DNA from 4 places in the Nonomuraea sp. NPDC049649 genome. Region 3 is predicted to be linked to each of the others. Evidence: riboswitches for the same ligand, from Rfam matches in the RefSeq annotation. Region 3 holds a riboswitch; each other region holds the start of a gene.
The links. A riboswitch is a leader RNA that binds a small molecule or an ion and turns the genes downstream of it on or off. The one in region 3 is predicted to bind cyclic di-AMP.
Positions count from the first base shown of each region.

Region 1: linked by a shared signal. The riboswitch ahead of AB0J42_RS36620 (hypothetical protein) and the one ahead of AB0J42_RS01510 (hypothetical protein) in region 3 are both predicted to bind cyclic di-AMP.
Region 2: linked by a shared signal. The riboswitch ahead of AB0J42_RS00940 (D-alanyl-D-alanine carboxypeptidase family protein) and the one ahead of AB0J42_RS01510 (hypothetical protein) in region 3 are both predicted to bind cyclic di-AMP.
Region 4: linked by a shared signal. The riboswitch ahead of AB0J42_RS23660 (C40 family peptidase) and the one ahead of AB0J42_RS01510 (hypothetical protein) in region 3 are both predicted to bind cyclic di-AMP.

Region 1 is NZ_JBFAOH010000069.1:94-7,736, forward strand. Features, by position in the region: gene AB0J42_RS36575 (hypothetical protein) at 544-705, shown strand; tRNA gene AB0J42_RS36580 (tRNA-Pro) at 760-836, opposite strand; tRNA gene AB0J42_RS36585 (tRNA-Gly) at 928-1,001, shown strand; gene AB0J42_RS36590 (uridine kinase) at 1,068-1,712, shown strand; gene AB0J42_RS36595 (LLM class flavin-dependent oxidoreductase) at 1,718-2,608, shown strand; gene AB0J42_RS36600 (TrpB-like pyridoxal phosphate-dependent enzyme) at 2,651-3,961, shown strand; gene AB0J42_RS36605 (hypothetical protein) at 4,001-4,126, opposite strand; gene AB0J42_RS36610 (DeoR/GlpR family DNA-binding transcription regulator) at 4,212-4,991, shown strand; gene galT (galactose-1-phosphate uridylyltransferase) at 4,988-6,070, shown strand; cyclic di-AMP (ydaO/yuaA leader) riboswitch at 6,142-6,280, shown strand; gene AB0J42_RS36620 (hypothetical protein) at 6,317-7,267, shown strand; gene AB0J42_RS36625 (hypothetical protein) at 7,315-7,464, shown strand; gene AB0J42_RS36630 (ATP-binding protein) at 7,470-7,643, opposite strand, start outside.
Region 2 is NZ_JBFAOH010000001.1:198,699-206,341, forward strand. Features, by position in the region: gene AB0J42_RS00915 (cupin domain-containing protein) at 1-167, shown strand, start outside; gene AB0J42_RS00920 (fumarylacetoacetate hydrolase family protein) at 164-1,003, shown strand; gene AB0J42_RS00925 (maleylpyruvate isomerase family mycothiol-dependent enzyme) at 1,003-1,707, shown strand; gene AB0J42_RS00930 (FAD-dependent monooxygenase) at 1,857-3,125, shown strand; gene AB0J42_RS00935 (carboxymuconolactone decarboxylase family protein) at 3,122-3,607, opposite strand; cyclic di-AMP (ydaO/yuaA leader) riboswitch at 3,835-3,979, shown strand; gene AB0J42_RS00940 (D-alanyl-D-alanine carboxypeptidase family protein) at 3,991-4,884, shown strand; gene AB0J42_RS00945 (MFS transporter) at 4,935-6,227, opposite strand; gene AB0J42_RS00950 (LysR substrate-binding domain-containing protein) at 6,263-7,144, shown strand; gene AB0J42_RS00955 (TetR family transcriptional regulator) at 7,163-7,643, opposite strand, start outside.
Region 3 is NZ_JBFAOH010000001.1:313,944-321,586, forward strand. Features, by position in the region: gene AB0J42_RS01505 (alpha/beta hydrolase) at 59-907, opposite strand; gene AB0J42_RS01510 (hypothetical protein) at 946-1,806, opposite strand; cyclic di-AMP (ydaO/yuaA leader) riboswitch at 2,010-2,148, opposite strand; gene AB0J42_RS01515 (DUF5302 domain-containing protein) at 2,304-2,504, opposite strand; gene AB0J42_RS01520 (rod shape-determining protein) at 2,624-3,754, shown strand; gene AB0J42_RS01525 (erythromycin esterase family protein) at 3,837-5,084, opposite strand; gene AB0J42_RS01530 (hypothetical protein) at 5,081-5,266, opposite strand; gene AB0J42_RS01535 (SAM-dependent methyltransferase) at 5,445-6,260, shown strand; gene AB0J42_RS01540 (hypothetical protein) at 6,290-7,234, opposite strand; gene AB0J42_RS01545 (SMC family ATPase) at 7,231-7,643, opposite strand, start outside.
Region 4 is NZ_JBFAOH010000020.1:12,041-19,683, forward strand. Features, by position in the region: gene AB0J42_RS23645 (glycosyltransferase family 4 protein) at 1-595, opposite strand, end outside; gene AB0J42_RS23650 (M48 family metallopeptidase) at 592-1,959, opposite strand; gene AB0J42_RS23655 (transglutaminase-like domain-containing protein) at 2,074-2,925, shown strand; gene AB0J42_RS23660 (C40 family peptidase) at 2,974-3,486, opposite strand; cyclic di-AMP (ydaO/yuaA leader) riboswitch at 3,566-3,733, opposite strand; gene AB0J42_RS23665 (NlpC/P60 family protein) at 4,001-4,954, opposite strand; gene AB0J42_RS23670 (NYN domain-containing protein) at 5,061-6,383, opposite strand; gene AB0J42_RS23675 (response regulator transcription factor) at 6,663-7,331, opposite strand; gene AB0J42_RS23680 (histidine kinase) at 7,469-7,643, opposite strand, start outside.

The DNA of each region.
Region 1 (7,643 bases), on a different contig from region 3:
ACCGGTGCCTAGAACGGCCGGGGGAACCCGCAGAGTAGCCACTTGTCTGGACTGTCATGATTTGAAAGATCGGGTTCCCCTTGAGTGTTGGGGCATCGATGCAGCAGGGCGTGCCATCGCGGAACTGCTTCGAGACATCAATCCGGCTCGGTGCAGCAACCTGACTCGCGACCAGCTCCTGACAGCACCCTGGGAAGACCCGGCAGCCTTGGCGGAAACGACTATTGACGCGCGATGGGCCACCATGAGTCCACTGGCGCGGGTCATGTACGCAAAGATGCGGTCTCTTCACGAGATTTACCTATGTGACAGGGCGACACCCTGACCGCAAGTGAAGGTGTCCGCTGGAGCTGCCCACGGGCTCAGAGGCGTTTGATGGTGTGGGGGGAGCAGGGCGACGTGTCGTGCCCGGACGGCCTGGTCTTCGGGAACGCCCTTAGACGCCTCGGAACGTCCGCTGGCCTTCCGCAAACTCGTCAGCGATGCTCAGGGCTCGATCCGGCGCATTGGACGCCACAGGAGCTGCGCCACAGCTTCGTCTCGTTGCTTTCGGACAACGGCATCCCGCTTGAGGAGATCTCGCGGCTCGTCGGCCACAGCAGCACGGCCGTGACCGAGGCCGTCTACCGGAAGCAGATCCGGCCCGTACTCCAGGCCGGTGCCGTGGCCATGGACCGCATCTTCGAGGGCGGTTCGGAGCCTTAGTCACTCAGTTAGTCACGCAGAAGGCCCCTTCCGAATCGGGAGGGGCCTTTGAGCTGGTCGGGGCGACAGGATTTGAACCTGCGACTTCTTGCTCCCAAAGCAAGCGCGCTGCCAAGCTGCGCCACGCCCCGTAGCGTCGGGTACGCATGCACGCCGGGACTCCGGTACGCTTACGCCCTGACGACCGGATGCAGTCTAGACCAGACTGCGGCCGGTCCGCGCGCGGACGTAGCTCAATGGTAGAGCCCTAGTCTTCCAAACTAGCTACGCGGGTTCGATTCCCGTCGTCCGCTCCATATGGCGAAGGCCCAGGCCGGGGAGACGATCCCGGGCCTGGGCCTCGCTGTTCGTAGGCTCGGGTGATGCGGGTACGACCGATTTCGGGCGAGGCGCTGGCCGAGGAGCTCGCCGACAGGATCGCGGGGTGGCCGGGCGGGGCGTGGGTGCGGGTGGCCGTCGACGGGGCTGACGTGGCCCGGCCGGGTGAGCTGGCCGATCGGCTGGTCGCGCCGCTGCGGGTGCGGGGGCGTGAGGTGCTGCGGGTGTCGGCGGGTGATTTCCTGCGGCCGGCGTCGCTGCGGCTGGAGTTCGGGCGTACGGATCCGGACGTGTTCTACGACGAGTGGCTCGACACGAAAGCGCTGCTGCGCGAGGTGCTGGAGCCGCTGGAGCCGGGAGGGTCGGGCAGGGTGCTGCCGGCGCTGTGGGACAGCGCCGCCGACCGGTCCTTCCGGCTGCCGTACCGGACGCTGCCGCCTGGCGGGGTGCTGCTGCTCGACGGCCCGCTGCTGCTGGGCCGGGGGCTGCCTGTCGAGCTGGCCGTGCACGTGTGGCTGTCGGCGGGTGCGCTGGAGCGCCGTACGCCCGAGGAGGAGCGGTGGCGGTTGCCGGCGTTCGCGCGGTACGAGCGTGAGGTGCGCCCGCAGGAGGTGGCGGACGTGGTGGTGCGGGCGGATCACCCGGATCGGCTCGCGGTGGTCGAGGGCGGGCGGAACGCGGGTAGATGACGGCTATGAGTGATTACGGGCGTCCCCTGGAGTTCGGTTACTTTCTCGTGCCGTACGCGGATGATCCGCTGGTGGAGTACGCGGGGCTGGCCGACCGGCTGGGGCTGGACCTGATCGGCGTGCAGGACCATCCGTACCAGCGCCGCTACGTCGAGACGTGGACGCTGCTGAGCGTGATCGTCACCGCCACCGAGCAGGTGCGGGTCTTCCCGGACGTGGCCAGCCTGCCGATGCGGCAGCCCGCCGTGCTCGCCAAGGCGGCGGCCAGCCTCGACCTGCTCAGCGGCGGCCGGGTGGAGCTGGGGCTGGGCGCGGGCGCGTTCTGGGACGCGATCGAGGCGTACGGGGGAGCGCGGCGCACCCCGGGCGAGGCGATCGGCGCGCTGGAGGAGGCCGTGGCGGTCGTCAGGGCGATCTGGAGCGGCGAGCGCAACCTGCGGTTCGACGGCGAGCACTACCGGCTCAAGGGCGCCCAGGCGGGCCCGGAGCCCGCGCACCCGATGGAGATCTGGCTCGGCGTCGGCGGGCCGCGGGCGCTGGCGCTCACCGGCAGGGCGGCCGACGGGTGGTTGCCGTCCTCGACGTGGGCGCCGCCGGAGCGGCTGCCGGAGCTGCACGCGCGCATCGACGAGGCCGCCGAGGAGGCGGGCAGGAAGCCGCGGGACGTGCGCCGGCTCTACAACGTCAACGGCACGATCACCGGCGGCGCGAGCGAGGGCTTCCTCAAGGGCCCGGCGGACCAGTGGGTGGACGAGCTGACCGACCTGGCGGTGGGCTACGGGATGGACACGTTCATCCTGTGGCCGGAGGGCGACCAGCGGGAGCAGCTGACCAGGTTCGCCGAGGAGGTCGTGCCGGAGGTGCGCCGCCTGGTGGCGGCCGAGCGCGCCGGCTGACAAGACTGGATTCGTGACCGGCGGCGAGAGCACACTGGAACGATGATCCCGAGCAACTGGTACAACATCGTTCCCGATCTGCCCGCGCCGCCGCCTCCGCCGCTCCACCCGGCGACGCGGGAGCCGATCGGTCCCGATGACCTGGCGCCGCTGTTCCCGATGGAGCTCATCGGTCAGGAGGTCAGCCAGGAGCGGTTCGTGCCCATCCCACAGGAGGTGCTCGACGTCTACCGGCTGTGGCGGCCGACCCCGCTGATGCGGGCCCGCAGGCTGGAGAAGTCGCTGGGCACGCCGGCCCGCATCTACTACAAGTACGAGGGCGTCTCCCCGGCCGGTTCGCACAAGCCGAACACGGCCGTCCCTCAGGCGTACTACAACGCCAAGGAGGGCGTCCGCAGGCTCACCACCGAGACGGGCGCCGGTCAGTGGGGCAGCTCGCTGGCCTTCGCCTGCGCCCAGTTCGGCCTGGAGTGCGAGATCTGGATGGTGCGCGCCTCGTACGACCAGAAGCCGTACCGTTCGGGGCTGATGCGGGTGTACGGGGCGACCGTGCACGCGAGCCCGTCACCCGTGACGCAGGCCGGCAGCAAGGTGCTGGCCGGAAACCCGGATTCGCCGGGCAGCCTGGGTATCGCGATCAGCGAGGCGGTCGAGGCCGCCGCGTCGGCCGACGACACCCGCTACGCGCTCGGGTCGGTGCTCAACCACGTCCTGCTGCACCAGACGGTGATCGGCGAGGAGGCGCTGGCGCAGCTGGAGGAGATGCCGGACGTGATCGTCGGCTGCACCGGCGGCGGCTCGAACTTCGGCGGCCTGGTCTTCCCGTTCCTGCGCGAGAAGCTGGCGGGGAAGATCGACCCGGTCATCCGGGCGGTCGAGCCGGAGGCGTGCCCGTCGTTCACCCGCGGCCGCTACGCCTACGACTTCGGCGACACGGCGGGACTCACCCCGCTGATGAAGATGCACACGCTCGGCCACGACTTCGTGCCGGACCCGATCCACGCGGGCGGGCTGCGATATCACGGCATGTCGCCGCTGCTGTCGCACATGTACGAGCTGGGCATGTTCGAGGCGGTCACCCGCTCGCAGACGGAGTGCTTCGAGGCGGGGGTCCGTTTCGCCAGGACCGAGGGCATCCTGCCCGCGCCGGAGCCGACGCACGCGCTGGCCGAGACCATCGCGGAGGCGCTGCGCTGCAAGGAGAGCGGTGAGGAGAAGGTGATCCTGACGGCGCTCTGCGGGCACGGCCACTTCGACCTGTCGGCGTACGAGCGTTACCTGTCGGGCGAGATGGAGGACTTCGCGCTGCCGCAGGAGCGCATCGACGAGGCCCTGGACGGCCTGCCGGTGTGAGTGAGGACGCGCCGCCCGCGCCGCGGGCGGCGCGTTCCGTCAGTTGGCGTTGGGGCGCTTGCCGTGGTTGGCCTTCTTCTTCTTGCGTGCTTTCGCTTTGCGGGCGCGCTTGGCCATCCGCTCATCCTCTCGAAGGTCGGTGTACGGGGTCGGACGGAACGTCAATCCCCATCGGACCTCCGGAACAACCTCACAATCCTCAACATTTTCATGTCATAATTTGGTGGAATCTGTTGGAAGGGGTGGGGGAGTGCTCGCACAGCAGCGTCAGCAGGCGATCCTCGAACGCGTGCGCAGCCAGGGTGCTGTCCGGGTGGCCGACCTCGTACGCGAGCTCGGCGTCTCCGACATGACCATCCGCCGCGACCTCGAGGTGCTCGCCGACCGGGGGCTGCTGGAGAAGGTGCACGGCGGCGCCACCGCGATCGGCCCCGGCTCCACCGAGGAGCCCGGCTTCACCGCCAAGTCGGCCAGGCAGCAGCAGGAGAAGGAGGTGATCGCGCGCCGCGCGGCCCAGCTCGTGCGCCCCGGCACCGCGGTCGCCCTGTCGGCCGGCACCACCACGTGGCAGCTGGCGCACCACCTCATCGGCGTGCCCGAGCTCACCGTGATCACCAACTCGATCCCGGTCGCCGAGGTCTTCCACCGCAACCCCCGCGCCGACCGCACGGTCGTGCTCACGGGCGGCGTGCGCACGCCCTCCGACGCGCTCGTCGGCCCGGTCGCGGTGGCCGCGATCCGCCGCCTGCACGTCGACACGCTCTTCCTCGGCGTGCACGGCATGAGCGTGCGCGCCGGATTCACCACACCGAACCTGCTGGAGTCCGAGACCGACCGGGAGCTGATCGCCGCCGCGAGCCGGCTCGTGGTGCCGGCCGACCACACCAAGTGGAACACCGTCGGCATCAGCACCATCGCCGAGCTGTCGGAGGCCGACGTGGTGATCAGCGACGCGGGGCTGCCGGAGGAGGCGCGCAGGGAGCTGGCCGACAGGGCCGGAGAATTGATCATCACGGAGGGGGCGGCGTGAAGCGAACCATCACCCAGCTGGCCGACGGCCGGGACATCATCTACTTCGACCGCGACGACGGCGCCGACCGCGGCGCGGTCGACAAGCGGCCGCTCGACCCCCGGCCGCCGGCGTCGGAGCTGCGCTACGACCCGCTGACGGAGGAGTGGATCGCGATCGCCGGTCACCGGCAGACCCGGACGTTCCTGCCGCCGCCCGACGAGTGCCCGCTCTGCCCGTCGACGGACACGCGGGCGTCGGAGATTCCGGCGTACGACTACGACGTGGTGGTGTTCGAGAACCGCTTCCCCTCCTTCTCCGGAAATTTCGGGACTTATGAGGATGTCGGCGGCCTGAGCGAGGTCCGCCCCGGTGTGGGGCGGTGCGAGGTGGTCTGCTTCACCTCGGCACACGACTCGTCGTTCTCCCAGCTCTCCGACGACCAGGTGGAGCTGGTCATGGAGGCCTGGGCCGACCGTACGGCCGAGCTGTCCGCGCTGGAGGGCGTCGAGCAGGTCTTCTGCTTCGAGAACCGGGGCGAGGAGATCGGCATCACGCTCTTCCACCCCCACGGGCAGATCTACGCGTACCCGTACGTGACGCCCCGCACCAAGCTGCAGCTCGGCGCGGCGCGGCGGTACGCCGGGCGTAAGCCGGGGCGCAACCTGTTCGCGGACGTGCTGGCCGCCGAGCGGGAGGCCGGGGAGCGGGTGGTGGCGGCCAACGAGCTGTGGACGGCGTTCGTGCCGGCGGCCGCGCGCTGGCCGTTCGAGGTGCACCTCTACCCGCACCGGCAGGTGCCCGACCTGGCCGCGCTGACCGGGGCCGAGCGTGCCGCGTTCGCCCCGCTCTACACCTCGGTGCTGCGCGCCCTGGACGGCCTGTTCGGGGTGCCCATGCCGTACATCTCGGCCTGGCACCAGGCGCCGGTCCGGCAGGACCGCGAGCTGGCCTACCTGCACCTGGAGCTGTTCAGCATCCGGCGGGCGCCGGGCAAGCTGAAGTATCTGGCGGGCTCGGAGTCGGCCATGGGCGCGTTCGTCAACGACGTGCTGCCGGAGGAGGCCGCGCGCATGATTCGATCACAGGTAGATCACTAAAAGATTTCCATTTAGGTGGCATTACTCGTGATCTACCACTACTATCCCTTTCCAGCACGGCCTTAATCCGCCGTGCGGACATGCCTAATCCCGGGCGAGTGGCCCGGGAGCCGGGGACCCACCGCACCTGGGGTGAATCCACTTCGGTGGTAGGGAGCGCTCCCGTGCCCGAACCCGTCAGCTAACCCGGCAGGCAGAGGGAGAGGACCTTATTACGTGGCGGCAGCGTCCCCCGCGCACCGTGCCATGGGTTGGATCACCGCTGCGGCGGTGATGTTCACCCCATTCCTGACGACGTTCGTGACGGCGGCGCCCGCCGCCGCGGAGCCCAAGCCCACCGAGGCGCAGCTCCGCAAAGAGCTGAAGCAGCTCAACACGAAAGTCGACAAGCTGATCGAGCGCTACAACCTCAAGCGCGTCGAGCTGGCCGAGGCCCGCAAGAAGGCCGAGGCGGCCGAGGAGCGGCTGGCCACGGCCGAGAAGACGCTCGCCGCCGCCGAGGACCGGGTGGCCGAGCTGGCCCAGCTCCAGTACCAGAACGGCGGAGGCATGCGGCTTCCCAGCATGATGACGCTGCCCGACGGGCGCAGCGTCGCCCTGCTGGAGCAGCTCACCGCCGAGCAGCAGGCCCAGGTCGCCAAGGTGGCCAAGGCCCGCGACGAGCGCAAGAGGGCGGCCGACGAGGCCGCGGCGCTGGCCGAGGAGATCGCGGCCGACGCCGCCGAGGTGGCCGGTCAGCGCAAGGAGGCCGAGGGCGTCATCAAGGACATCCAGAAGAAACTGGAGGACCTGGTGCCGTTCGCCACCGGCCGCCGCTCCGACGGCACCTGGGCGCCGCAGCTCCCGTCAGGCCCCGACAACATCACGCCGCGCACCCGGCTGATGAAGACCGAGATCGCCAAGAACTTCGCCCTGCCGTACACCGTGGGCTGCTTCCGGTCCGGATCGAGCGGCGAGCACCCGCTGGGCCGGGCCTGTGACTTCATGATGAGCGTCGGCGGCACCATGCCGACGCCGGCCAACTCGGCGCTCGGCGACCGCATCGCCGACTGGGCCATCAAGAACCGCGCCAAGCTGGGCGTGAAGTACGTGATCTGGAAGCAGCGCATCAACCACGGCTCGGGCTGGCGCGGCATGTCCGACCGCGGCAGCATCACCGAGAACCACTACGACCACGTCCACATCTCGATGCACTGACGTGGCGGCCTACCCGCCCGTTCCGGGCCATACGGCACAATGCCCCTGTGAAGACCTCTTCGCTCGCCGCGGGCGCGGCCGTGGTGTTCGTGGTGACCGCGTTCGTCGTGGACGGGCGAGGGCTGGTGGCGTTCCTCTGCGTGATGGCGCTGCTCTGCCTGGCCGCGTCGTTCTTCCTGGACCGCCGCGGCTCCTGACCCCGTCAGGCGCCGGCGTGGAAGAGCGCCCAGACGGCCTTGCCGCCGCGCGCCAGCGGGTCCCAGCCCCAGCACTGGCTGTAGGTCTCCACGATGTAGAGCCCGCGGCCGTTCTCGGAGATGAAGTCGGGCTCCTTGCGCCGCGGCACGTCGTCGCTGGGGTCGGTGACGGCCAGCAG
Region 2 (7,643 bases), 120 kb from region 3:
TGACCCGCGGCGACCTCTTCACCGTCCCGTCCTGGGAGCCGTTCTCCGCCCGCTCCGAGGCCGGTTCGTCCGACTCCGACTCCGGCGCGCTCGACCTGTTCCGGTTCAGCGACGCGCCGATCTTCGAATCGCTCCAGCTCCACCGCACCGAAGGGACCACCCGATGAAGCTCGCCACCCTCCGCGTCGACGGCACGACCAGGGCCGTACGCCTCGACGGGGACCGGCTGGCCGACCTCGGCGCCGCCGACCTCGGCGAACTGCTCGCCCAGGACGACTGGGCCGCCCGGGCCGCCGCGGACTCCGCCACGACCTATCCCGTGGCGGGCGCGGACTTCGCGCCGGTCGTCCCGCGCCCCTCCAAGGTGGTCTGCGTGGGGCTCAACTACAAGAACCACATCCAGGAGATGGGGCGCGACCTGCCCGAGTACCCCACGCTCTTCGCGAAGTTCGCCGACAGCCTCATCGGCGCCCGTGACGACATCGCCCGGCCCGAGGAAACCGCCGCGTTCGACTGGGAGGTTGAGCTCGCCCTGGTCGTCGGCGCCCGGGTCCGCCGCGCCAAGGGCGCCGAGGCCGAGGCCGCGATCGCCGGGTTCACCGTGCTCAACGACGTCACCTGCCGCGACTGGCAGTTCCGCACCCGCGAGTGGCTGCAGGGCAAGATGTGGGACTCCTCCACCCCGGTCGGCCCGTACCTCGTCACCCCCGACGAGCTGCCCGGCGGGGTCCGCCCCGAGCTGGAGGTCAAACTCACCGTCGACGGCGAGGTCATGCAGCAGGACACCACCGCCGACCTGCTCTTCGACCCGGTCGCGCTGGTCGAGTACGTCTCGACGGTGGTACGGCTCAACCCGGGCGACATCATCGCCACCGGCACCCCCGGCGGCGTCGGCCACGCCCGCGACCCCAAGCGCTACCTGACCGGCGGCGAGCGGGTCGTCGCCGAGGTCCAGGGCATCGGCCGCTTGGAGAACACCGTGGTCAAGGAGGGCTCGGCCTGATGCGCCGTACCTTCGAGGACGCGCTGAGCTGGAGCGCGACCGGCACCGAGCTGTTCCTCGGCACCGTCGCCGGGTGGGGCGAGGAGGAGTACCTCGCCCCCTCCGGGCTCCCCGGCTGGACCCGCAAGCACCTGGTGGCGCACGTGGCGGCCAACGCCGACGCGCTGCGCAACCTGGTCCGCTGGGCCGCGACCGGCGAGGAGACCCCGATGTACGCCTCAAGTGAGCAGCGGAACGCCGACATCGAGGCCGGCTCTTCGAAGCCCGCCGCCGAACTCGCCGCTTGGCTGCGCGCGTCGGCCGACCGGCTCGCCGAGGAGGCCGCCGCCCTGGACTCCGGGCAGTGGCAAGCCCAGGTGGTCACCGCCCAGGGCCGCACGGTCCCGGCGACCGAGATCCCGTGGATGCGCTCGCGCGAGGTCCTGGTGCACGCCGTCGACCTGGCCGCCGGCGTCTCCTTCGCCGACCTGCCGGCCGGGTTCCTGACCGCGCTCGCCGACGACATCGCCGCCCGGCGCGCCGCCCTCCCCGGCCCCGCCGTCACCCTCACCTCCGCCGGCGACCGCTGGGAGCTCCCCGGTACGGGCGACGCCGCCGCCGTGGCCGGGCCGCTCCCGGAGATCGCCGCGTACCTGGCAGGTCGCCCCCACGCCCTGACCACGACCGACGGCTCACCCGCACCGGCCCTGCCCGCGTGGCTGTGAGCCACCACCCGCACACCCTGACCACGACCGACAGCTCACCCGCGCCCGCCCTGCCGGCGCGGCTGTGAGCCACCACCCACACGCCCTGACCACGACCGGCAGCTCGCCCGTACCGGCCCTGCCGGCGTGAAGCCACTGAGGAGAGCGATGTGACCACCTCCGCGAAGCCGGACGTCCTGATCGTCGGCGGCGGCATCGGCGGCCTGAGCGCCGCCTTCGCCCTGGCCCGCGAGGGCCTGCGGGTCCGCGTGCTGGAGCAGGCCGGCGCGTTCGGCGAGGTCGGCGCCGGTCTCCAGATCGCGCCGAACTGCACTCGCATCCTGGACGACTACGGCCTGCTCGACGAGGCCAAGAGCCTCGGCGTGCTGCCCAGGAGCATGGTGATGCGCGACGCCCTCGACGGCGACGAACTCACCCGGCTCGACCTGGCCGACCTGGAACGCAGGTACGGCTTCCCGTACATGGTCATCCACCGCAGCGACCTGCACGGCATCTTCCTGCGCGCCTGCCGCCGGGCGGGCGTCGACCTGGTCACCGACGCCCGCGCCACCGGCTACGAGAACACCGCGTCCGGCGCCCGGGTGCTGCTGGCCGGCGGCCGCGCCGAGGAGGCGCGGATCGTCATCGCCGCCGACGGCCTGCACTCGGTCGCGCGCCGCCTGCTCGCCGACGACGAGCCGGTGAGCTCCTCCTACGTCGCCTACCGCGCCGCCATCCCGATCGAGCGGGTCGGGCGGGAGGTCGACCTCAGCGAGGTCTCGGTCCACATCGGCCCGCGCTGCCATTTCGTCCAGTACGGGCTGCGCGGCGGCGAGATGCTCAACCAGGTCGCGGTCTTCCAGTCGCCCAAGGCGCTCGCGGGTGAGGCCGACTGGGGCACGCCGGACGAGCTCGACGGCGCCTTCGCCGCGGCCTGCGAGGAGGTCCGGCAGGGCATCCCGCTGATGTGGCGCGACCGCTGGTGGCGGATGTTCGACCGCGACCCCATCATGACGTGGGTGCACGGCAACATCGCGCTGCTCGGCGACGCCGCCCACCCGCCGCTGCAGTACATGGCGCAGGGCGCGATCATGGCCATCGAGGACGGCTGGGTGCTCGCCCGGCACGTCGCCGCCCGCCGCGCCGCGGACGGCACGGTCGACTGGCCGGGCGCGCTCGCCGCGTACGAGGCGGTCCGTCCCGAGCACTGCCGGCGCGTCCTGCTCACCGCCCGCGACTGGGGCGAGCTGTGGCACCTGGACGGACTCCCCCGTCTCCAGCGCAACGCGATCCTGCGGGCCCGCGACGTCCACGACTACTCCTTCATCGACTGGATCTACGGGCCGACGGCGCTCACCCCCGAGGAGGAGCCGCCGATGTTCACGCCCATCCCGCTCGACTCCGTACAGACGGACCTGTCCGCGGCGGGGGCCGGCTAGTTCGCCAGGCCGGAGAACACGCCGGGCTCGTAGGAGCCTCCAGGGTTGCGCACGATCACGTTGAGCCGGTTGTTCGCGTTGATCATGGCGATCAGGGAGACGAGCGCCACCAGCTGGTCCTCGTCGTAGTGCCGGCGCGCCTGCTCCCACGTCTCGTCGGACACGCCGGTGTGGGCGTCGGCGAGCCGGGTGCCCTCCTCGGTGAGGGCCAGCGCGGCCCGCTCGGCCTCGGTGAACACGGTCGACTCCCGCCAGGCCGCGACCAGGTGGAGCCGGGCCTGGGTCTCCCCCGCGGCCGTGGCGTCCTTGGTGTGGTAGTCGATGCAGAATCCGCATCCGTTGATCTGGCTGGCGCGCAGCATCACCAGGTCCTGGGTGGTCTGGGGCAACGGGGATTGGTGGATGGCCAGGACCACGCTGTGCATCCGTTTGGCGATCTTCGCGCCGAGCGCGCTGGCCCTCAGGTCGAGACGGGGTTGCATATCGGTGTCCTCACTAGGTGACGGCGCGTGCCGCGCGGCAGAACCGGCGCGGCACCCCTGACGTGCAGAACTTCCCCGGGGAGCCGATCCTTGTGCCGGTACGGCACGATCACGAACCTTTCGTGACGGATCCGAGACAGCCCCTTGACCGATTTGTGGCCTTTGGGTAGTTTTGGAGCTTGCAGTGGTGGTTTGACCGCTGCCGTTCATTGCCCGGACCGCGCCCTCTCGCGCGGCCGCCTAATCCGCCATCTTCGCGGAGCCGGGGACCCACTCTCTCTTTCCACCGGGGTGAATCGGCGCACGCACGCCGTAGGGCACTTCCACGCCCGAACCCGTCAGCTAACCCGGCAGGCGGCATGGAAGCTAGGAGCAACTCCTTCATGCGTCTCACTCACCGGCTCAGCCATGCCCTGCTCGGATTCGCCGTCGCCGCGGGCGCCGCGACCGCCGGCGCCGGCGCCGCCCAGGCCGCCGACTCCGCGCCCGCGGCCGCCGTCCAGCAGCACAAGCCCGCCGTCAAGGCCCCGGCCGTCCTCGGCGAGGCCGCGTACCTGGTGGACGCCGACACCGGCCAGGTGCACCTGAGCAAGGAGGCCGACCTGCGCAGGCCGGTCGCCAGCCTCACCAAGGCGATGACCGCGTACACCGTACTCAAGCAGGCCAAGCCCACGGACAAGCTCACGATCAGCGACGAGGACGTCCGATACGCGGCCCAGGGCGGCGCGGCGGTCGCGCACCTGCGCGCCGGCGACACCCTCACCGTCGAGGACGTGCTCCACGCCCTGATGCTCCCCTCGGGCGCCGACGCCGCCCACGCGCTCGCCCGCACCTACGGCCCCGGCGTCCCCGCCTTCGTCGCCAAGATGAACGCCACCGCCGCCGAACTCGGCATGACCGGCACCCAGTACGTCAACGCCGACGGCATGCCCTACGGGGGCGGCGGCCACTCCACCGCCCGCGACCAGGCCACCCTCGCCAAGGCGGTCCTGGACAACGAGGCACTCAAGGAGATCACCTCCACCCGCTTCTACACGCTCAAGGCCACCCCCGAGCACGGCCCGTACTCCTGGAAGAACACCAACCGCCTCCTCGCCAACCCCGGCGCCGTCGGCGTCAAGACCGGCTTCACCCGAGCGGCCGGCTACACCCTCTCCTTCGCCGGCGAACGCGACGGCAACCGCGTGATCGGCGTCATCCTCGGCGAGACGGACTCCGGCCGCCGTTTCCAGACCGCCCAGGCCCTCCTGGACTGGGCGACCGCCCGCACCCGCTAGAGGCTCCCGCAGCCCGCGTACCGGCGTGAGCAAGACCGGCGAGCCCCGCCTCACGCCCGCTGGGGCGCGGCCACCGTGACCGGCGGTTCGCGCAGCACGCGTACGGGCGACAGAAAGACCGGGAGGAAGGCGATCGCCAGGAAGACGCCCCCGGTCCAGAGCGCGGCGCGGGCGCCGGCCACCTCGCCGATCACCCCCGCCGCGGCGGCGCCGACCGCGAGCGCGCCCGTCAGGACGAAGCGGAAGGTCGCGTTCATCCGCCCGAGCAGGTCATCCGGCGTCATCCGCTGCCTGATGGTCACCCCGAGGACGTTGTCCATGCCGGTCTTGAACATCGCCAGCAGCCAGCCGCCCCCGGCCACCCACAGCCAGGGGCCGTGACCGGCGAGCGGCACCAGCAGCCCCGCGGGCGCCAGGCAGAGCCCGGCCCATCCCAGAGTCGGCCCGTACCCGATCCGGCGGGACACCGGCCCGGCGCAGCGAGCCCCCAGCAGCAGCCCGGCTCCGCCCGCCGCCCAGAACAGGCCGAGCGCACCCGCCGGAAGCCCGAGCTCCCGGACGAACAGCACCGGCAGCATGGTGTTGGCCATCGAGGACCCGAGATTGATAAGGGTCCCGGTGAACGCGAGCGCCCGCAGCTCGCGGCTGTCGAAGACATGACGGACCCCCTGCTTGATCTGCGCGGACAGCCGCACAGACGTCCCGTCCACCGCCTGCGCGGCCGGAGTGGCGGGCAGAGCCAGGAGCCGGAGCGCCGACGCGAGATGCCCGACCGCCGCGCAGGCCAGCGCCACAGGCGCGGTGAGCAGCTGGACGAGCCCGCCACCCGCGCCGCGCCCTGCCACGTTCCCGGCGGCGATCAGGCTCACGATGACCGAGTTCGCCTGGACCAGCCCGTCCCGGCCCACCAGGCGCGGCAGCGTGCTCTGGGCGCCGACGTCAGCGAAGACCGTGGCACATCCGTTCAGCAGGGCGACCACGTACAGCTGGCCGAGCGTGAGCGAGCCCGCCCACCAGGCCAGCGGCACGGAGGCGGACAGCGCGAACCGCGCCAGGTCCGCGCCGATCAGCACCCGCCGGTGGCGCATCCGATCCACCCACGCGCCGGCTGGCAGGCCGATGAGGAGAAAGGCGACGGTGCTCAACGTGGCCAGCACGCCGACCTCACCGGGACCGGCGTCCAAGGCGGACACGGCCACGAGCGGGACGGCGACGTAGCCGATGTTGACGCCCAGCTGGCTCAGGGTGGTCGCGGTGAACAGTGTGCGGAAGCCCGGGTTACGCCAGGCCGAGTCATGGTGCATGGCGCCGTTCAGGCTGCCCCATCCCACTTGGTAGGACAAGTGAAAGATTCTGGCTCTGCGTTAAGCTTTTCTTCATGCTCGACGTGCGGCGCATGCAGATCCTCCGCGCGGTCGTCGCCGGCGGCTCGGTGACCGCCGCGGCGGCCAACCTCGGCTACACCCCGTCCGCCATCAGCCAGCAGGTGGCCGCCCTGGAAAAGGAGGCCGGCCTGCCACTCCTGGAACGCGCCGGCCGGGGCGTGCGCCCCACAGCGGCCGGTCGCCTGCTCGCCGACCACGCCGCCGTGATCAGCCGGCAACTCGCCGAAGCCGAGACCGAGCTGGCCGATCTCCGCGCCGGCCGCACCGGACGGCTGACCATCTGCTACTTCGCCTCAGCCGGCGCCCCACTCCTGGCCCCGGCCCTCGCCGTCTTCCGGGCCCGGCACCCGGGAGTACGCATCGACCTGCGCATCACCGATGACCCGCTCTCGGATGTCGCCCACGACCGCGCCGACCTGGCCCTCGTCGTCACCCCCCACAGCCGCCACCCCGGCGTCCGCCTCGTCCACCTCCTCGACGACCCCTACCGCGCCGTCCTGCCCCGCGGCCATCGGCTGGCCGCGCAGCGAGTCCTCGACCTGTCGGACCTCGCCGACGAGCCCTGGATCCGCGGCGAACGCCCCGGCCCCTGCCTCACCCCGATCCTCGACGGCTGCGCCGCGGCGGGCTTCAGTCCCGGCTTCGTGGTGGAGAGCGACGACTACCCGACGACGCAGGGCTTCGTCGCCGCCGGCCTCGGCGTGAGCCTGCTCCCCCGCCTGGGCCTGACCGGCCGCCACCCGGACGTCGTCGTCCGCAGAGTACGCAGCCCCGAGCCGGCCAGAGCGATCCACGCGGCCGTGAGAGAGACCTCGGCAGCTCAGCCCGTCCTCGACCGACTGCTCACCGCTCTTCAGGAGACAGCCCGGAGGTAGGGCCGTAGCGTCCAGGTTTCAGCCCCGATCGGCGCAGCCGTGGAGCATGCCCTCGACCAGGTTCTGGACGAGTTCCCTGGTGACGGTCTCCGGGGGCTCGGTGACCAGGGTGAACAGGGCGCCGGAGTAGAGCGCGATGAGGGCGGCGATCTTGTCGCGGGAGGTGGTGAGGCCGAGTTGGTCGTGCTGGCCGGCGGTGATCTGGAGGGCGCCGCCTTCCAGGCGGGCGAGCACCGCGGCCAGCGCCGGCCGGCGGGAGGCCTCCAGGCGGAGCTCGAAGATCGCGAGGTAGCGGCGGCGCAGGGTGGTGGCCGCCGTGAGCAGTGATTCGGTCAGGAGTTCGGCCAGCGTGGCGGGCTGTTGGACGGCGTGGCCGGTGTCGGCGTGGTGCAGTTCGGCGACGCGTTCGGCGACCGCGATCAGGAGGGCTTCCCGGCTGCGGAAGTAGTTGGACGCCGTGCCCGGCGGGAGCTGCGCCGCCTTCTCGACCGCGCGGTGG
Region 3 (7,643 bases):
CGCCCCTTCCACCCGTACGTTCCCGCGGGCCTTCTGGCTGGCCCGCGGGAACGTGCCGTCACTGGCCGGCGGTGAGCTTGGAGACGGCCTCGACGAGGTCGGGCCAGACGGGGGCGGGGAGGTCGTGCCCCATGCCGGGGAAGACCTTGAGCTCCGCGCCCGGGATCGCCGCCGCGGTGGCCTGGCCGCCGGAGAGCGGGATGAGCGGGTCGTCGGCGCCGTGCACGACCAGCGCGGGGACGTTGAGCCGGGTGAGCGCCTCGGTCCGGTCGGGCGAGGCCATGATGGCGGCGAGCTGCCGGGCCACGCCCGCCGGGTCGTGGCAGCGGTCGTACGCCTGCCCTGCCAGCCGCTCGATGTGCTCGCGGTCGAGCTCGTAGCCCGGGGAGCCGATCACCGACGAGGTCACCACCGCCTGCTTGACGGCTTCCTCCCGGGTGCTCACCGGCTTGGCGAAGAGGGCCTCGCGGGCGGCCTCGGTCGGCGGCGCCACGCCGAGGTCGGGGGTGGACATGATCGAGGTGAGGGTGAGCACGCGATCGGGGTGCTGGATGGCGAGCGTCTGGGCGATCATGCCGCCCATCGAGGCGCCCATCACGTGCGCGGCCTGCCAGCCGAGCGCGTCCATCAGCCCGGCCGTGTCCTCGGCCATGTCCTTCAGGAGGTAGGGCGCGGGCCCGCCGGGAGTGGGGGCGCCCGCGTCGTGGAGATGGGTCGACAGGCCCGCGTCGCGGTTGTCGAACCTGACGACGTGGTGCCCCTGCTCCGCGAGCTGTGCGCAGAGCCGGTCGTCCCAGTGGATGAGCTGGGCGCCCAGCCCCATGATCAGAAGGAGCGGGCGCCCGCCGGGAGAGCCGAAGCTCTCGTACGCGATGTCGATGCCGTTGGCCGATGCGATCGAGGTCACGGCCCTAGAATGTCATTCGGATCGGGCCGCCGCAAAGATCAGCGGCGCACCAGCCTGCGGATGCGCTCGCGGCCCAGCACCAGACCGCCGCCGAGCAGCGCCACTCCGCCGACCACGGCGGCGCCCGTCAGGCCGCTCCGCTCGGTGCCGGTGGCGGCGGCCTCGGTGGTCTCGGCGGGCTTCCGCTCGGCCACGGGCTGGGTGTGGGCGAAGCCGGCCTTCACCGGAGAGACCCGCACCGGGCCGGGCTTCCCGCCCTGGGCGAGGGACTTCTCGTCCTTCGCCTTCTTCTTCTCCTCGGCCTTCTCCTCGGCCTCGTCCTCCGCCAGGACGGTCGGGGGCGGGGTCGCGGGGTTGCGGTCCATGCGCTTGTACGCGCCGGTGGAGAAGGCGACCGGGTGGTTCTTCAGGCCCAGGCCGTCACCCCACTTGGTGATGACGTACTCGACCTTGATGTGGCCCTTGCCGCCGTTGCCGTCCACCATGAGCGTGCGCGGGTTGAACTTGCCGCCGGTCAGGTCGGCGAAGGTCTTGGCGTCCAAGTCGAGCATGATGCCCCGGTTGGAGGGGTTGCCCGGACCGCGGTCACCGACGAAGAACGGCGCCTTCTTGCCGTTGTAGATGACGTATCCCTCGGTCAGCAGCGGCCAGCTGGGGCTGGCGGCCATGCCCTTCTGCATGGGCTTCCCGCTGGCGGGCAGGCCCGTGTCGCCGGCGCGGCCGGAGCCGTCGTCCCAGAAATACGAGGCCGTGGTCTTGCCCTTGAGCAGGACCTTCTGGGTGGTCGTGGCCTTGGCGGTCTTCTTGGCGGAGTCGTCACCGGTGTCGGCGAGAACCGTGGCGCCGGAGCCGAGCGCGAGCGTGCCGGCGGTGGCGGCGAGCAGGGCGAAAGAACGCATGCTGAAGCGAGCAGACATGGAAAACAGAAGTCCTTCGTGAGGGAACAGGAAAGACAGCGCTCGTCAGAGGGCGTAGCCGGGCTCAGGCCATGCGGACGCTACGCGCGGAGCGCGATCAGATATGAGGAAGAATGTCGCCGCTCAGCCGGCGGTCGATGAGATCCCGCGGTGGGGGGAAGAACTGCGGTGATACATCAAAGAAACTGTCCTCTCCATCTCGCCTACCGGGTTAGCTGACGGGTTCGGACGTGGAGATGCCCTACCGGCCGCCTGGGCCGGATTCACCCCAGATGAGATGGGTCCCCGGTTCCCGCGCGGTGCGGGATTCGGCGCCGGGCAGTCGCCTCTTCCTGGTGAAGAGCCGAGCTCACTGCCCGGTTGATGCGGCCCAATCTAGCGAGCAAACCGGACATACGCAAAGGTATCCCCATGATTCGGGCGAAGATCTACCTAGAAAAAGGGGGTACGGCATGCCGTACCCCCTCGAACACCCAGCGTCAGCCGCCGCTCTTGCGCCTGAAAGATCGCTTGCCGGCGACCGGACCATGCTTTCCGTGGATCTTGGAATGGCCGGCTTCCCTGCCACCCCCGCCGGATCCGGCCTGCTGACCGCGCTTGCGCTCCAGCGCCTCACGGAACTTGCGCTTCATCTCGTCCTCGGGAGTCTCGCCGACTTCCGACTCCGGGGTTTCCGCCATGAGGACCTCCTGTGTGCGTACGAGGCCAGCTTGGCACGGCGGCCATGACAGCGCATAACCGGAAACCGTCATGGACGACTTGGTATTGCCTTGACCTGATCGAGGAAACACCAAGTGACATGCAGCTTCTCCCCCCGGAGCGGCGGCGGGTGAGTCCGCTCGGATTCCTCGGCCGGGACCTCGCGATCGACCTCGGCGCCGCCACCACGCAGATCTACGCCCGCGGCGCCGGCATCGTGCTCAACGAACCCTCGGCCGCCTTCCTCACCGACCCCGGCCCCTCCCTCGCCGCCTCCCACCGCAACGGCCAGGACACCCTCTACGGCGCCTCCGCGTACGTGGCCCAGCAGGACGTCGTCTTCGGCTCCCCACCCCCGGGCGTGCTCGGCTCCCCCGGCGGCGGCGTCCTCTTCGGCGCGGAAGCCGTACGGCAAGGCGACGGAGTCCCCCGCTGGCCGGTGCGCGAGGGCGGCGAGCTCGCCGGACGGCTGGTCAAGCACTTCCTGACCAAGGTGCACGGCCACCCCTTCGCCCGGCCCCGGCTGGTGATGGCGCTCCCCGGCGCCGGATCGCCGGTCCTGCGCGAGGCCGCCAAGAGCCTCGCCTACCGCGCGGACGCCAGGCGCGTGTACTTCGTCGACCACGCCGTCGCCGTGGCCCTCGGCGCGGGCCTGGCCGTCACCGAGCCCGCCGGGCGCATGGTGGTCGACATCGGCCCCCGCGTGACCAGGATCGCCATCCTCGCCTGCGGCGCCGTCATCGCCTCCCGGACCGTCCACACCGGCGGCGACGCCGTGAACGCCGCCATCGCCGCCCTGGTCGCCCGCGAACACGGCCTGCTGGTCGGCCCGGCCGAGGCGGAGGCGGCCAAACTCCGCGCCGGCTCATCCTGGAAACCGATCGACCGGCACGTCATCGTCCGCGGCCTCGACCCCGGCTCGCGGCGCCAGCGGGTGGCGTGGCTCCCCGTCCAGCAGCTGTACGAGGTCACGAGGGCCCCCGCCCAGGCCATCGCCCGCGCCGCCGCGTCGGCCCTGGAAGACTGCCCTGCCGAACTGGCCGGCGACATCGCCGCCCACGGCATGGTGCTGACCGGCGGCGGCGCCCTCCTGCGCGGCCTCCCCCGCCGCCTGCGCGCCGCCCTGGGCGTCCCGGTACGACGCGCGGACCGCCCCGTCGAGTCGGTCGCGCTCGGCCTCGGCCACTACGTAGACCGCCTCGGCCCCACCGGCCCCCGCGCCCTCTCGTAACGCCCTCTCCCTCGTAGAGATCCGCGACCCGTCCGAACTCCTCCCGCGAAGAGAGCCCCACCACGTCCAGCCCCGGCTTGCGTCAGAACGGGATCGAGCACGTGCCGCGCGCGACGTAGGCGAGCCCGTCGAAGTCGTCGCCGAGCACGGTCGGAGTGAAGGACATCTTGTACGAGAAACGCCCCACCACGGCTCCGTAGCCACGCACGTACTGCTCCTTGCCCAGCCACTCGTCCACAGCGTCAGGCCGGGGCCCGCCACGCAGGTCCACCACATGATCGCGAGGGCACGCGGCGGCCAGCCGGGATTCCACCATGTCGGCCCTGTCGACGGCGGGCACCGAGTTGCGCACCGGAGGTCTCCGCACATCGGGCCTGCCGAACCGGAGCCGCCTGGCACGGAACTCACCGCTCCCGAACAACAGGCCGAGCGCGTAATAACCGGAGCCGTGACGCTCACGCAGGTGATGCCCCATCGCCGGGATGCTGCGCCCCGCATAATGCCCGGTCGTCACATGACCGTTGTGCGCCCAGACGGCGACCTTCGCCCCCGGACGCTCCAGCAACCGGTCGACGTTCTCTGCCATGAACCGGTCGCGAGCCGCCCCCGCCGTGCGCGACCCGTCGGCATCACGCATGGGCCGCGTCACCAGCGCAGCGAACTGCCGCACGATCCTCGCATGCGCCTCCGCGTCCATAGTCGCTGTCGCCCCGCCCACACGGCCGGGCTCCGCGAACCGGTCGACGCGCGACCCGTTCGCGGTCACGTACTCCAAAAGTCTGCGGGCGGCCGTCTCGATCGCCGGGTCGAGCGGCTCCCCCACGCCCAGCCGCGTCTCTTCCAGCACCGACAGCGGCGCGAGCAGTTCACGCTCCCCCAGGTGATCGCGGAGCCACCGCAGCGACGCCGCGGGGAACTGCGGGTCGATCCCGGCGAAGCGCACCCTGCGCGAGGCGGTGCGGTTGTGCGCCCGCATCCACTCCACCACGGCCAGCATCTCCCGCGTCCGCCACGTCCAGAACCCGAGGTCGGCCAGCAGCCGCTCCGGCTCCCCAGCCCCGCCCTGGACATACACGTCCAGAGCCTCGGCCGCCGACACGCTGGCCTCCATCGCCAGCACGGTGAACCCCATCTCCTCCACGAGGAACCGCAGCAGCCGATGCTTGAGCAGGAAGAACTCCCGCGTGCCGTGGGTCGCCTCCCCCAGCCCCACCACCCGGACGCCGCCGAGGGCCGCCCGCAGCGGCTCCAGGTCGCCCACCGGCGCCCGGGGGTCGAGCCCGTCGAGCGGGACGACTCTGGACGCGAGCCAGCCGGTCACCGCCGTCACGAGTCCTCCTGGAGACGGACCAGGACGAGCACCACGCCGAGCGCACCCGCCACGAGATGCGCGACCGTCAGCGCCGTGCCGTCGAGCCAGCGGTGGAGCAGCCCGAAGTCGCTGTCGAAGAACTGGCGGGCGACGAACCCTCCGAAGCCCTGGATCATCAGAAGGACGCCCAGCAATCCCATGCTCACCAAGGTGCCATCGCCCTCGGGCCCACCGCATCCGACCAAAGTATGCCGACCCGCGACCTCGGCCCATCGACAACCCTCGCGGGACCTGTTCAAGCAGGCGCCTTCTTGGTCAAGACTGAGGCGGACGCTCAGAAAGATCCACAAAACGCGAAAAAGGCACTAGATTCGAGGCATGGCGCAGCTTCCGGGGCAGATTGATCCCACCGTGCCCAGTGTGGCCCGTATGTACGACTACTACCTGGGCGGCAAGGACAACTTCCCCGCCGACCGGGAAGCCGCCGAGCAGGTGATCGAGCTCGGCCGTCAGACCGGCTCCGACATCCGCGAGGTGGCCCTGGCCAACCGGGGCTTCCTCATCCGCAGCGTGCGGCACCTGGCCGAGTCGGGCATCCGGCAGTTCCTGGACATCGGCACGGGCCTGCCCACCCAGGACAACGTCCACCAGGTCGCCCAGCGGGTCGCGCGGGACTCCAGGATCGTGTACGTGGACAACGACCCGATCGTGCTCGCCCACGCCCGCGCCCTGCTCGCCGAGAACCAGGAAACCATCATCATCCAGGGCGACCTGGCCGAACCCGACGCCATCCTCACGGCGGCCGCCGACCACCTGGACTTCTCCCAGCCGGTGGCCGTGGTCGTGGCGGCCGTCTTCCACTTCTTCCACGACGACGCCCAGGTGGCCGAGATCGTCAAGACCCTCCGCCGTCCGCTGGTCCCCGGCAGCCATCTCGTCATCTCGCACGCGTACATCGAGCCGGGCGAGGGCGAGGAGAAGAAGGCCGACCAGGTCCGCGGCGTCTACCAGCGCAGCACCTCGGGCGGCATCGCCTGGCGCGGCCGGGAAGAGCTGCTGTCCCTCTTCGACGGACTGGACATCCTCCCGCCCGGCGTGGTCCCGGCCCAGAAATGGCGCAACGACGACGACACGTACCACTGGCCGGGCCTGGCCAAGGGCGGCGTCCTCGGCGCCGTCGGCCGCGTCCCCTAGATCAGTCGCGGACAGCCACGTCCCCTGGATCAAGCCCGGGCGGCGGTGCGGAGGGCGCGGTAGAGCAGCCGGGCGTCGCCCAGGTGGTGGCGGAGCAGTTTCTCCAGGCCGCCGATCGGCACCAGGTTCTGCGGGGCGCGCGGGTCCTTGTAGTCGACGCCCGCCAGCGGCGGCAGGGCCAGCGTCACGGTGTCGGCCAGCGCCGCCGCCTCCTCCGGCGCCAGGTCGGCGCTCGCCTCGCAGCGCACGATGCCCGCCCACGGGGTGAGCGACCGCACGGGCAGCCGCACGTACCAGGCGTGCCGCCGCCAGCTCGTGCCCATGAGGAACACCGGGGTCCGCTGCCCCGGCCCCAGCGACGACACCACCGCCGACTGGGCGGGCGGCAGGTAGGCGGTGTGGTGGGTCTTGATGTAGCCGATCGTGCGCGGCAGATGGCCGCGCCCGCGCAGCGGCCCGTCGACCAGCAGCAGGTCGTCGGCCTTGCTCCGATGGCGGACCGACAGCTCCACCTCCAGCTGGGTGACCTGCCGCTGCAACGCCAGCGACAGCTCCTCCACCGACGAGTCGGCCGCCCGCCCGGGCTGGTAGGTGGCGTGCGTGGTCTTCACCTCGGGCGCGCTCGCGGAGGCGCTGATGATCGAACGGCGCACCTCGACACCGGCCAGCCCCGCGCCGTCCGGGCCGCAGCGCACGATCCCGGCCGCGTACGAGGCGGCGATCCCCGGCAGCGGCATGGCCGTGTCGGGATCGTCCACCCAGACCCGGGCGTCGATCCGGCGCACCCCGTCGGCGACCAGCAGCGTCTCGGGCGCCCTGGCGTCGGGCCCGGGAGTGATCGGCTTCCAGTCGCCGGCCGGGCGCTCGATGTCCAGGATGAGTTCGGCGCTGGTGGCGCCCAGCTCGGAGAACGCCTCCGCCGCCATCGCGGCGGCGTAGCCGGGATCCCAGGGGTCGACGGAGAACGCCGTCACGGCCCCACCCGCCGTACGTGCGAGCCCTTGGCGTCGCGGCCGACCTCGAACCGCACCGGCACCCGCTCGGCCAGCGCCGGGACGTGGGTGACGACGCCGACCATGCGGTCCTGCCCGGCGGCGAGCCGTTCCAGGGTGGTGGCCACCGTGTCGAGGGTGGCGGGGTCGAGCGTGCCGAACCCTTCGTCCAGGAAGATCGAGTCGAGGCCGCGCGCGACCGCGTCGGACAGCGCCAGCGCCAGCGCGAGCGCCGCCTGGAAGGTCTCCCCGCCGGACAGGGTGCGGGCGCTGCGCCGCAGCCCGGCCTCGGCGTGGTCGATGACCTCGATCTCGGTACGGTCGCTCAGCGCGAGCTCGTACTGACCGTCGGACAGCTCCCTGAGCATGCCCGAGGCGGTGGTGACGAGGA
Region 4 (7,643 bases), on a different contig from region 3:
CCTGGCCCTTCCGCGGCACCAGCCTGGACACGCACGCCACCACCGGCCGGCCCGCCAGCCCCAGCTCCGCCTTGGCCGCCTGCGGGTGGAACTGGTCGGGGTCGACGCCGGGCGCGAGCCGTACCAGCTTGTCGTCGCCGATCGCGGCGGCCAGCCGGGCGCGCGTGTACTCGCCCAGGTAGGTGACCGCGTCGGCGTGCGCGCCGATGCGGCGCAGCACGGCGCGGAAGCCGGGCGCGGCCGCCCAGGACGCCTCGTGGCCGTGGGTGAGCATCACCACGCGCCGCGCGCCCGCGGCGCGCAGGCGGGGCGCGAGCAGGCCGAGCGGGGCCGCCGCGCCGAACACGACGGTCTCCGCGCGGTGCTCGGCGACCAGCCGGGCCGCCGTACGGGCGACTGAGGGCACGGGCAGCATGAGCCGTCCCGGGTGGCGGACGACCGGGTACGGCTGACGGCGGTCGAACTCGGCGCAACCGGGCCAGCCGGGGGCGTAGACGGCCACGTCGGGGGTGCGCAGGGCCAGCCCGTGCACGAACGACTGGATGCCGCCCGGGCGGGGCGGGAAGTCGTTGGTGACGAAGACGACGCGGGTCACGGTCCTGGGACGCCGTTCAGCTCCGCCCAGGCGCGGGCCAGGGCGATCCGCTGCGGTGCCGTGGGATGGGAGGCATAGAGCACATATTCCACGGCATCGGGCGACAAGTCGGAAATATTGGCTGTTGCCAGGCGTTTCTGCATCGCCGCGAACGTGACCGGGTCCCGGGTCAGGTCCAGGGCGTGGACGTCGGCCCTGGCCTCGATCTGACGGCTGACGAGGTTCTGCGCGGGGCCGGACAGAAACGTCGCCAGCGTCATCAAGCCCATGATCGCGCCCGCCGCGCGCCAGTCGGCGATCGACGCCACCCCGGCCCGCCTGCGGACCCTGCCGAAGACCAGGTACAGCAGGATCGCGCCGAACGCGGCCCCCAGCGCGCCGATGAGCGTCCCGTACAGGACGTCGTTCTCCTTCGCGTGGCCCAGCTCGTGCGCCACCACCAGCTCGACCTCGGGCTCCGGCGCCTTCAGCAGGTTGTCGTAGACCACGATGCGGCGGGTGGCGCCGAACCCGGAGACGTAGGCGTTCAGCGCGGTGGTGCGGCGGGAGGCGTCGGCCACCAGCACGTCCTCCACCGGCACCCCGTCGCGCTCGGCCATCGCCAGCAGGCTGGTGCGCAGCGGGCCGTCCGGCATGGAGCGGAAGTCGTTGAACACCGGCTCGAACACCACGGGGTAGACGAACGAGGCGGCCACGGTGAGCGCGAACGCCCCCGCCGCCGCCGGGATCCACCAGCGGCGGAACCGCCGGGCCAGCGCCACCACCGCCAGGATCATGCCGCCCAGCAGCGCCGTGCTGATGCCGATGCGCTTGAGCCGGTCGCCCGTCCACGACACCCAGTCCTGCGTGGACAGGCCGTAGTCGCGCAGCACCGTCTCGAACCAGACGCCGAGCGGCCAGCGCAGCGCCTCCTCGATCACTGTGAGCAGGAGCACCCCCAGCAGCACCCGCACCCACCACGGCCCGCGCAGCACCCCGAGAACCTTGGCGCCCAGCGGGGTGGCGACCAGCAGCCCGGCGAACACGAGCGTCAGCCCGAGCGACAGATAGCTCGGCACGCTGGTGGCCGCGTCGAACGCCTGAGAGCGGGCGATCTGCTCAGCGGTGAAGTCCCCCTCGGGACCCGCCGCCGCCACAGGCGTCCCCGCCAGCGCCTCCCACGGCGTCGTCAGCCCCACCACGGCGACGATCACACCCCCGAGCACGGCCGCGGCCACCCCGGCCCACCGCACCTCCCGGGAGCTTCCCTCCGACACCTCCCGCCCGGACTCCCCCGCCGACGGCTCACGGTCATGGCCCGGCCGCGCCTCCTCTTCGGACGTCCGCTCGTCCGCGGTGCCGTTCCTGTCCTCGCCGTCGTCCACTTCTCGTCCTCTCACCCCAGCCGCTGCCCGATGCTAGCCGCCCCGCGCCCGGTTGACCCTCACACGGTGAGAGCCCCTACAACGACAGGGACGAGGACCACCCGAGGGGACGACATGAACACGGACGAACTGGCCTTCTTCACCACGCCGGGCCCGATGACCAGGCTCGAAGCGGAGACCGGCCTCCCCGGCGACGCCGCCGGGCTCTGCGCGATCAGTCAGGGCTTGATCGTTCACGAGTTCCTGGCGGACCAGTACGGCGTCCAGGACGTCGACGCCCGCCGCGAGGAGGTGGAGAACCGCTCGGCGGCCGAGATGGCCGCCCGGATCCGCCGCCTCGACCCACGCGGCCTGGCCGAGCCCCGGCCCCCGGCGCTGCGCATGATCGGCAACTGCCGGCATTTCAGCGTGCTCACGGTCGCGCTGCTGCGCCGGGCGGGAATCCCGGCGCGGGCGCGGGCGGGCTTCGCCGGCTATTTCGGCGAGGGCTGGGTCGACCACTGGATCGTGGAGCGCTGGGACGCCGACGCACATCGCTGGAAGCGTACGGACGCGCAGCTCGACGAGAGACAGACGGAGCTGTTCAAGATCGGCTTCGATCCGTACGACCTGCCGGAGGGCGCGTTCCTGACCGGCGGCGAGGCGTGGCTGCGCTGCCGGAGCGGCCTGGAGGACCCGGAGCGGTTCGGCCTGGGAGAGATGCGCGGCGCGTGGTTCGTGGCGGGCAACGTGGTCCGCGACCTGGCCGCGCTGAACAAGGTCGAGCTGCTGCCCTGGGACGTCTGGGGGATGATCGACACTCCCGTGGACGCCGGGGATCCCCGGGCGGCGCTCGTCGACGAGATCGCCGAGGCGGTCACGTCCGGCGATCTCGCCCGGTGCCGCCGCCTGTACGAGCGCGACGAGGTCCGGGTCGGGCGGACCGTGCGCAGCCACCGCTACCAGCGGGACGTCCACCTCGTATAGCAGCGCGAAGGCCCCGCCCCCGGGAAGGGACGGGGCCTTCGCGGCCGGTCACAGGCCGGGACGGACCGCGCCGGCGAATGACGCCTTGCGCCATCCGCTCACCTTCTCGACGCGCACGGTCTTGCCCGTGCTCGGCGAGTGGATCATCTTGCCCTTGCCGACGTACATGCCCACATGGCCGAGCCCGCGGAAGAACATCAGGTCGCCTGGCTGCAGGTTCTTGTAGGAGACCTTCTTCTTGATGCGTGCGAACTGGCTGTACGTCACGCGCGGGATCTTCACTCCGGCCTTCTTCCAGGCGAACTGGACGAGGCCTGAGCAGTCGAAGGCGTGCGGCCCGGTGGCCCCGTACCGGTACGGGTCACCGATCTGTTTCTTGGCCACCGCGACGGCCTTGAGGGCCTTCATCTTCTGCCGTGCCGCCTTGGTCTGCTTCTTGGACGTGGCGGCCTCGACGGTCTTCACCGTCGTCTCCGCTTCCGCCGGTGCGGATTCGGAGGGGCCGTTCACCGTCTCGGCCTGCGCCGCCGGGACGTGGAGGCCCAGGCCTCCGGCCGTCACGGCAACGGTGAGCGCTGCGCCACGCAGGGCAAGGCGGGACAGACGGGGGTTCTGCGACGAGGTTGACAGGATTGCTCCTTGACTCTTCCACGAACGCCTACCGGGTTAGCTGACGGATTCGGGCCTGGAAGTCGCCCTACGGCGCGCGATGCGCCGACTCACCCCTAGATCCCGCCCTGAAATGGCGGGATCTGGTGGTTCCCCGGCTCCATGCCTCCTGGCTGCATGGATTCGGCAGGTCACCGCCCCGGATCAGAGGTGTCTACGGGTACGGCGGTGACCGCGGATGTGATCGCGACGGGCATGGGATGTCCGCCGCGGGCCAGAAATTACGCCGGAAGGCATGAACTGGCAAAGGGAGGGTCAACAGGTAATGATCTGACAAGAGGGTTGTAAACCCGGCAGCCCCAGCTGGAACTGGGGCCTCGTTACCCTAATGTGACCATACTCACACTTGTGCCCTGACAGCCAGTCAGGTCCCATGTGTCACACAAGTCACAGGAGTTTCAGCTGTTCAGGGGCGTACGGCGCCGACGAGACGGCGCCCGTACGAGGAAAGTGAGACGAGTTTCACCACGTCACCGGTCTGCGGGGCGTGCACGATCCGGCCCTCGCCGGCGTAGATGCTCACGTGCCCCAGCCCCTCGCTGAAGATCAGGTCACCGGGCTGGAGCGCGTCCAGCGACACCCTCCGGTTCGCGCCCCAGGCCCACTGCTGCCACGTCGTGCGCGGCAGGGACACGCCCGCGGCGCGCCAGGCGGCCTGCGTCAGGCCCGAGCAGTCCCAGCCGCCGGGGCCGGTGCCGCCGAACTGGTAGGGCTTGCCGATCTGCGCGAAGGCGAAGTTCAGCACGCTCACGGCGTTCCCGGAGGCGGAGCCGGTGTACTTGATGCCGGTGCTGTGCGGGTTGCCGGGGCGGTAGGCGCCCAGGCGGTCGAGAAGCTTCTTCTGCTGGGCGATCAGCTTCTCGATCTCGGAGCGCTCCTTCTTGATCTTGTCGCGCTCGCGGTCGGCCTCGCCCAGCGCCTTCTGGGCCTTGTCGCGCTCGGCCTTGAGCCCGCGGTTCTCCCGGTCGAAGGCCGCCAGCAGGCCGGCGCGCTCGGCACTCAGCTGCCCGGTCAGCGCCATCTTGTAGAGCAGGTCGTCCGGGCGTTCGCTGGTGAGCAGGGCCGGCAGCGAGGTCAGGTCGCTGCCCATCTTGTAGCCGTCGACCGCCATCGTGACGACCTGGTTGCGCAGCTCCGCGACGGTGGCCACCTTGCGCCGGTAGTTGGTGTTCAGCTTGTCGTAGCGCTTCTTGGCGGTCTTGTAGTTCTCCGTGGCCGTGTTGTAGCGGTCGACGACCTTGTCGGCCCGGTCGTTGAGCTTTTCGAGCTTGGCCTTGGCCTGGGCGACCGTGGGCTGCGGATCGGCGGCCACTCCTCCCGCCGGGACGATGCTCAGCCCGATCGCAAGACCTGCGGCCAACGACGCCCGGCCCAACCTCACAGCCCGCCTCCCGAGGGGATTAGATTCTGGGGCGAAATAGTACAGAAGTAACAGGTGAGGTCTCACCTAAACGCTGATTTGTAATCTAGGCGCGGCCTAGCCTGCGCAGCAGCAAAGATGACGGAACGGGTCTGGCGCCCATCCTGCGGACCGATTCGGCCACCTCGCGGTCGGTGGAGACCACCGCCACGGCCCGGCCCGGCGGCTCGGCCCGGACCAGCTGGCGGATCAGGTCGTCGGCGATCTCCCCGGGCGCGCTGAACAGCACCCGGACCCCGCGCGGCGCGACCACCTGCACCGGCGCGTTCAGCTCGGCGCCGTCGAAGACCACCGTCACCTCGACCCTGGTCTGCGCGACCAGCCCGCCGAGCCCGGTCATCAGGCGGTTGCGCTGGTCGGCCAGGGTGAGGGTGCCGTAGCCGGTCTTGGTCACGTTGTAGCCGTCGATGATCAGGTGGATCTGCGGCAGGGCGAGGAGCTGGTCGAGCAGCTGCGGGTCGTCGTCGGCCAGCGCGCGGGCCGGCACCCCCCGTACGCTCGGCGACTCCCCGGCGACGGCCGCCACCGAGTCGGCGGGCCGGGAGATGGTGGTGGGCAGCGCCAGCTCCCTGCGCAGCCCTGCGGAGGCGTCCTGCAGCGCGTCGAGCAGCACCCGGATGCGGGAGTCTTCTATGCTGCGGCCCTCACGGGCGGCCCGGCGCGAGGTTTCGAGCTGCTTCTCCGTGGCGGCCAGGCGCTCGCGCAGCCGGCGCAGCTCGGTCTCGCCGGCGTTCCCGGCCGCCGCGGCCGCGGCCTGGGCCTCCTCGGCGGCCCGCTCCATCGCCTCCGCCCGCTGCACGGCCGCCTTGGCCCGCTCGCGCGCGTCGTGGAGCTTGCGGCGCAGGTCGGAGATCTCGCTCCGGGCGGACTTGAGCTGCTCGCGCAGCCGGTCGGCCTCCGACTTAGCCGCCGTCTTCTGCGCGGCGAGCTGCTCGCGCAGCCGGGAGACCACTTCCTCGCGCTCCGAGCCCTCGGCCGCGGCGGCGCTCCGCTCCAGCTCGGCGCGGGCGGCCTCGATCATCTCCTCCCACCCCGGCGGGCGGGTCAGATAGGCGGCCGCGGCGACGAGCACCGGGTCGGCGGCGGGCGGCACGTGACCCTCGGCCAGCGACGACACGAGCTCCGGCCATCCGGCGGACACGTGCTCGGCGACGGCCTCGCGGAAGTCCTTGTCGTTCTCCAGCTGGGCGGCGATGGGCGCGCTGCCCAGGCGGGCGCGCTTGCGGGGATCGAATTTCGCTATGCCGCGCAGCGGAGGCGGGATGGCGGCAGCGTGCATCGAGCCGAGGACCTGAGCCGCCAGGTCGACGACGTTCAGCCGCACCTGCTCGGGAAGCGGGCGAGACAGGCCTTCACCCGCTGCGCTCATCCCACTGTCCCTTCATGACATGCTCTTTCAGACAAGGGTACGGCTGTCAGGTACCTGTCCGTAACCGGCACCCGATTCCGCGCAAGCGCTTGGTCCGAGCATGATTGCGGCGCCGACCTGCGAAAACCCCTCTCAGGGAGGCGCGCCGGGCCTCCGCGTTCCCGCGCCGGACCGGCCGCTCCGCCCCTGCTCACGTGGCCGGTACCTGCGCGAAGTCTCTCTCGTACGAGTCGAGCACACGTAAGGAGTCTGCCCGAAAAGCTGGAATCCCAGCATTGTTCAGAGCCGGGCGTCGTAGACGAGCAGGGCCACCTGGACCCGGTTGTTCAGCTCCAGTTTGGTGAGGATGCGCGAGACGTGCGCCTTGACCGTGGGCACGCTCATGTACAGCTCCCGGCCGATCTCCGCGTTCGACCTGCCCCGCCCGACGGCCAGCGCCACCTCCCGCTCACGCTCGCTGAGCCGGTCGATCAGCGCGCGGGCCCGCGAGGAACGGTCGTCGGCGCCGCCGCTGGAGACGTGGGTGATGAGCTGCCGGGTCACGGCGGGCGACAGGATCGGCTCCCCCGCCGCCACCTTCCTGATGGCGCCGACCAGCTCGACCGGCGGGATGTCCTTGAGCAGGAACCCGGCCGCGCCCGCGCGCAACGCCCGCAGCACCTGCGCGTCGGCGTGGAAGGTGGTCAGCACCACGACCTCCGGCGGCGACTTGGTGGCCCGCAGCGCCTCGGTCGCGGTCAGCCCGTCGACGCCGGGCATCCGGATGTCCATCAGCACCACGTCGGGCCGGTGCTCGGCCACCATCGGCGGCACCTCGGCACCGTCGGCCGCCTCACCGACGATCTCGATGTCGCCGGCGCCGCCCAGGATCATCGACAGCCCCGCCCGCACGAGCGCGTCATCATCGACGATCAGCACCCGGACCGGCCGCCCCTCCTCCGTCGTCATCCGTACTCCCGTCAACTCTCGCCCGTCTCCACCGACCACGGCAGCCCGTCCGTGCTCACCGTCTCCGCCACCCGTGCACACAATCGAGTGCCCGCCGACCCACACCGGGCAGCCGTCTCGCTCGCCCGTGCAGCCAGTCACCTCTCACCCGTCTCCTCCGGCCACGGCAACCAGGCGCGGACCACGTACTCACCCTGCGGGGTCGGACCGTGCTCCAGCCTCCCGCCCGCCAACTCGGCGCGCTCCGTCAACCCGATGAGCCCGGCACCCGCGCCCGGGATCTGGACGCCGTGGAGGCGGGAACCGGCGGGA